2 regions of the Aeribacillus sp. FSL K6-3256 genome follow, and region 1 is predicted to be linked to the other one. Evidence: predicted binding sites of a transcription regulator. Region 1 holds the regulator's gene; the other holds the start of a gene.
The links. Region 1 encodes Rex, which represses fermentation and respiration genes when NADH is low (regulators of the CRP and FNR family bind a similar motif). Its sites were predicted from a motif close to TTGTGAAATATTTCACAA; they were not measured.
Positions count from the first base shown of each region.

Region 2: a site for Rex is predicted at 1,519-1,536, ahead of NSQ84_RS17555 (cytochrome c oxidase subunit 2A). Genes of this name have one in related genera too.

Region 1 is NZ_CP150188.1:394,833-397,985, forward strand. Features, by position in the region: gene NSQ84_RS02045 (ABC-F family ATP-binding cassette domain-containing protein) at 1-952, opposite strand, end outside; gene NSQ84_RS02050 (redox-sensing transcriptional repressor Rex) at 1,264-1,905, shown strand; gene NSQ84_RS02055 (twin-arginine translocase TatA/TatE family subunit) at 1,920-2,093, shown strand; gene tatC (twin-arginine translocase subunit TatC) at 2,116-2,862, shown strand; gene NSQ84_RS02065 (YdiK family protein) at 2,955-3,153, opposite strand, start outside.
Region 2 is NZ_CP150188.1:3,648,750-3,651,902, reverse strand. Features, by position in the region: gene speE (polyamine aminopropyltransferase) at 1-400, opposite strand, end outside; gene NSQ84_RS17565 (YwdI family protein) at 551-856, shown strand; gene NSQ84_RS17560 (DUF423 domain-containing protein) at 937-1,308, shown strand; gene NSQ84_RS17555 (cytochrome c oxidase subunit 2A) at 1,634-1,750, shown strand; gene NSQ84_RS17550 (cytochrome c oxidase subunit II) at 1,766-2,239, shown strand; gene NSQ84_RS17545 (b(o/a)3-type cytochrome-c oxidase subunit 1) at 2,236-3,153, shown strand, end outside.

The DNA.
Region 1 (3,153 bases):
AGCTGGCTGACTTCTCGTCCCCAGCGGGCCTGTCCAGTATTTCCATTTTCTCAAGCATTTTCCTTCTGCTTTGCGCACGTTTCGTTGTCGATGCTCTTGCTAAGTTTCGTTGAATAAAATCTTTCATCCGCGCGATTTCTTCTTGCTGTTTTTCAAATTGTTTTAATTCCCTTTCGTACGCTTCCGCTTTTTGTTTTAAATAAGCGCTGTAATTCCCAACATACTTCGTACAAACTGTTCGTGATATTTCATAAACAGTGTTGACAACGCGATCTAAAAAGTACCGGTCATGGGAAACAATTAGAACCGCTCCATTATAATGCTGTAAATATTGTTCGAGCCAGTTTAATGTTTCCATGTCGAGATGGTTTGTCGGCTCGTCGAGTATGAGCAGATCCGGTTTTTTCAACAGGAGCTTTCCGAGTGCTAACCGGGTTTTTTGTCCTCCGCTCAAAACCGAAATTTTAGTTGAATAGTCGTAATCAGCAAACCCTAATCCATGCAGCACAGAACGGATATCCGCCTCATATTGATATCCGCCATTTTCTTTATATAAATGTTGGAGTGAATCATATTCCTTCATTAAGCTTTGCAAAGCATGAGAATCTCCAGCTGAGGAGATAGCTGCCATTTTTTGTTCAATATTTCGCAGCTCAGCTTCGATGTTCCGCAGCTCTTCAAAAACGGTTAGCATTTCATCCCATATCGACTTAGTTGATTCTAATCCTGTGTTTTGTGCCAGATAGCCGATTGTTAAATCTTTTGGCTTCACAATTTCACCAGAATCAAAGGGCATTTCACCGGCAATGATTTTCAATAATGTTGATTTTCCGGCTCCATTGCGGCCTACAACGGCGATTTTATCTCCTGTTTGGATTTCCAGCTTAATATTCGATAAAATAAGGTCAGCACCATAATATTTTGTGATTTTGTTTAACTGCAATAAAATCATCCATAGTTCACCTCAATCTTTGCTAGAATAAGTGTAGCCTATATATTTGACTGCAGGCAACTGACCTGATGAACAAAAGGACAAGAAATTGTAACAATCGTTCAAAAGACACGAATAAAAAAATAGTGTATAGTTTTTATATAAGGAGAGTTTGGAGAAAAAACAAATAAAAAGAAATGTAGACGGAGAAGAAGATCAGGATGGAAGCGTTATCAGTCTGATATTGTTTCATACAGGCGAGCAGCCGCTTGCTAGAAAACATAGTTAAAAACAAAATTAGTCAGGTTGTTTTGGATTGCGAGGGATGAGCATTGAATCAAGATCAATCTAAGATACCGCAAGCAACTGCAAAAAGATTACCTCTATATTATCGGTTTTTGCAAAATTTACATGCCTCGGGAAAACAACGTGTTTCCTCTCAAGAACTGAGTGAAGCAGTAAAAGTAGATTCTGCGACAATTAGAAGGGACTTTTCATATTTCGGAGCGCTGGGCAAAAAAGGTTATGGATATAATGTCAATTATTTGTTATCATTTTTTAGAAAGACGCTTGACCAAGATGAGTTGACCAAAGTTGCCCTCATTGGAGTCGGAAATTTGGGAACAGCTTTTTTAAATTACAATTTTACAAAAAATAACAACACACAAATTGTTATTGCATTTGACATTAATAAACGAAAAGTAGGAATGAAAATTGGTGGAGTTCCAATTTATCATTTGGATCAGCTAGAAAGTGAATTGCCTGATGATGTGCCTGTTGCGATATTAACGGTCCCGGCAACTGCCGCTCAAGGAATAACGGATCGGTTAGTGGAAAAAGGCATAAAAGGCATTTTAAATTTTACGCCGGCTCGCTTAAATGTTCCGGATAAAATTCGGATTCATCATATCGATCTATCTGTTGAACTTCAGGCTCTTGCATATTTTTTAAAACATTATTCGAATGAAGATTGAAGGAGCGATATTAAATGCCAACAATTGGAATTGGAAGCTTGCTGTTGATTGTATTTGCAGCTCTGCTTGTTTTCGGGCCGAAAAAACTTCCTGAGCTTGGAAAAGCTATAGGAGAATCATTAAAGGAGTTTAAAAGTGCCACGAAGGGCTTAGCAGACGATGATGAAGAAAACAAGAAAAATGAATAGCAAGAAGAATGGATGAATAATGATGAGCGAAAAAAAAATGTCCGTGTTGGAGCATATAGCGGAGCTTAGAAAACGGCTGATTATTGTAGTCGTTTTCTTTTTCGTTGCTATGATTACTGGCTTTTTCATAGCGAAGCCAATTATTGTTTTTTTACAGCAAACTGATGAAGCAAAGCAATTCGCCTTAAATGCTTTTCGTCCTGCAGATCCATTGATCGTTTATATGCAGATTACATTTATTATTGCTTTAATTCTAACTTTCCCTGTTTTATTGTACCAGCTTTGGGCGTTTATCAGCCCAGGACTGTATGAAAAAGAAAGGCGGGTCACATTAAGCTATATACCGTTGTCGGTTGCTTTATTTCTTTTAGGAATAAGCTTCTCTTATTTTATTTTGTTTCCTTTTGTCATCGATTTTATGGGGCGGCTTTCCAATGATTTAAACATTCAACAAATGATAGGAATAAATGAATACTTTCGTTTCCTGCTGCAGTTAACATTGCCTTTCGGACTGTTGTTTCAGCTTCCCGTTGTCATTATGTTTTTAACAAGACTCGGGATCATCAATCCGGCGTTTTTGGCAAAGGTTAGAAAATATGCGTATTTTGTATTGCTTGTTATCGCAGCGATTATTACGCCGCCTGAAATTGTGTCGCATTTAATGGTCACGATTCCGCTATTCATTTTGTATGAAATAAGTATCATTGTTTCAAGATTTGCTTACAAAAAAGCACAGTCTTCTCAAATAAAAGAATCAGATCAAAAGTAAAACCGATGGGCTGTTATAAACATATCCCTCTTGTGAAGACAGTATAGGCTTTTTTCCTACTGTCTACACAAGAGGGATAATATCATTACACCTCATCGGTTGTTTTTTGCTTTCCGAATTTTATATGAGAAAGTGAACATGCGGATGGAAACAGCAAAATCAAACGTGGCTAAAATCATTAAAATCATATTTGTAGCTGTCCACATACCATTTTCAGCATGATGAATTGCTAAATATGTAAATAGAACTCCCATGATAAAATAGAAGAGTCCCATGGAAACGGGATGAAAA
Region 2 (3,153 bases), 540 kb from region 1:
CTGACACTTCAGGCAGATGCTCCTTGCATGCGGAAACGACAAGCTCGTCAATTTCCACCATATCGATTTCCTTCACTGAATCATATTTGCATACTTCTCTGGCAACACCGCAGTCTCCGCCGCCGATGATCAGCACTTTTTCCGGATTTGGGTGGAGATTGAGCGGGATATGGGAAATCATTTCATTATATATATGCCCATCAATAGAAGTGGTTTGCACAACTCCATCTAGCACTAGCATGCGGCCAAAATCATATGAATCCAATACCATAACATTTTGAAAAGGGGATTGCTTTGAAAAAAGCACTTCTTTGATTCTATAGCTGATTTTTAAATTTTCTCTTTCATCTTCTGTTAACCATAAATCGCCGTTTATTGTTTGCAAATATTGATTGTCCATCTGCAGGCCCTCCTTGTGCTCAAAAATTCCTTACTTATTGTAACAAGTTTGTTATGAAAAGTGAATGAAGCAGACAAGTTTGTCAATAAGGAAAAAATCAAATATGATAAAAAAGCAAGATCATTATCTTTCAATAAGGAGCGATAGGAGTTGAATATACCGGTCTCAAGCATAATAGGAAAAATGGAGGAGGAACTGAAAAAGGCAAAGGCAGCAGGAACACCTCATGATCTAAAAGCCCGGCTTCTTGTCATCCGTTCTTTATGTGATGTTATTTTGGATCAACAAGAGGAAAATTATGATTTTTCAGCTATTCAAGAGCCAAAAAGCGAAAGTGAAATAACTCCATTAGAGCTGGAAAAAATGATCGGAAATGCAAACAGCAAAACGCTGACAATGAAAGAACGTTTGTTGGTCGAAGACGATGCAAATGGAGAATCTATTTTTGATTTCTAACAAAATCTTGTCATCTGTAAAATCTTCATTTAAAAAAAACGGACGATAAGGTAAGATGAAGGGAAAAAGGGGTGAAGATGATGAAAATATTTTTCATTCTTGGAGCCGTCGGTGCTTTTTTGTCTGTAGCTTTAGGAGCATTCGGCGCCCATGGTTTGGAAGGGAAAATTCCGCAAAAATATTTGGAGACATGGCAAACAGGTGTACAATATCAAATGTTCCATTCGATTGGCCTTTTTGTCACGGCTCTGTTTTTGCAGCAGCATCCGCAGGCAGGCTATGCAAATTGGGCCGGGTGGCTGATGCTCATCGGTATTCTCCTGTTTTCCGGAAGCCTGTATATATTAAGTGTGACGCAGATCAAAGTGTTAGGTGCAATTACGCCGCTTGGAGGCATTTCATTTTTAATTGCATGGGTTCTTCTTGCTGTTGCTGCAGTTAAATATATGTAAATATAAACGTCTGTCTACTATATCGGGACAGGCGTTTTTTTTGTGCAAAGAAATGAAAGGGTGACCTTCTTAACCGATTCAAAGGTCATAGCCAGAGCTTCATCCAAAAATGTGTCCCGTTCATTTTGGCTCCTAGCTTCCTAATGATAGAAGATTCAGTGTGAATGCAATGTTTTTTGTTCAACATACTGTCAAAAAGTACTATGGAAAATGTGATTTTTTTCACAGATTGACTAACGTAAGCTAAACTACAATTTTTTTAAAAGAAGAAAAGGTGGTGTTATGGGTGGCAAAAGAATTCATCTCCGATAAAAAAGAGCAGGAAATTGCTCAAAAGAAAGAATATTCGTTATTTGGCACTTTTTTATCCGTTCTTATGCTGGCTCTTTTTTTAATACTTTCTTGGTTTGGAGTTTACTACTTATTTATTCAACGATTATAAAGGAGGGGGATCATCTTGCATTTGCACAGACTTGAAAAGGTTTGGCTATTAATAGGTATAGGTACGCTTGTGATGTTTTTAACAATCGTGGGCATCAGTGCATTTGCACAAGGTCATCATCCGCCGAGTGATCTGACCACATTGGATCCGCAAAAAGTAGACACGACAGAGCCGTTTAATCAACCAGGCTTAAAGAAAATTGGAGACAACGAATACGAACTTGTTATAGTTTCTCAAGCTTTTGCCTTTATGCCGAATGACATAAAAATACCGGAGGGAGCAAAAGTTCATATTATCGTGACAAGCAAAGATGTTGTTCATGGCCTTGAAATCGTTGGCACAAATGTAAACATGATGGTGACCCCGGGACATGTGAATTCGCTTACACATACATTTCATAAACCCGGCAGCTATTTAATAATTTGCAACGAATATTGCGGTACTGGGCACCAAATGATGAGCACGAAAATTGAGGTGACAAAAGCATGAAAAATACAGCGCTTCACCCAAACGATGGAAAGCTGGCGCTCGCCCATATTGCAGTTGGTTATATTGCATTGTTTTTAGGAGCGATTGCCGGGTTATTGCAGGCTTTTGTTAGAAGCGGAACGCTTGAGCTTCCGGCAGGGATCGGATATTATCAGCTTTTGACTGCTCATGGCGTTTTGTTGGCACTTGTTTTTACAACATTTTTTATCATTGGTTTTTTATATGCTTCCATGAGTCGGACGACAGGTGATTTAACTCCGTTTGCCAAAAAGTCGGCTTGGATCGGCTTTTGGCTTATGACGATTGGAACAGCGATTACAACGGTTATGATCTTATTAAATAAAGCGACCGTTCTATACACTTTTTATGCACCACTTAAAGCATCGCCATGGTTTTATATCGGTCTGACGCTTGTTGTAGTCGGCAGCTGGGTAAGCGGAGCTGGCATGTTTAGCCAATACGCTGTCTGGAAAAAGAAAAATGAAGGAAAGCCGTCTCCTCTATTAAGCTTTATGGCAGTTGCCACAATGATTTTATGGATCATAGCAACATTGGGCGTAGCAGTAACGGTATTATTCCAGTTTATTCCTTGGTCCTTCGGGTTAGTCGATAAAATCAATGTGCTGTTAAGCAGAACACTTTTTTGGTATTTCGGCCATCCATTAGTGTATTTCTGGTTATTGCCTGCCTATATGTGCTGGTACGTCATCATTCCAAAAATAATAGGCGGGAAAATTTTCAGCGATTCGCTTGCAAGACTGGCGTTTGTACTGTTTGTTCTTTTTTCCATCCCAGTCGGCTTCCATCATCAAATACTAGAGTCTGGGATCACTCCGTTTTGGAAGTTTTTGCAAATTGTGTTGACGTTTATGGTCATTGTTCCATCTTTAATGACAGCTTTCGCTTTGTTTGCA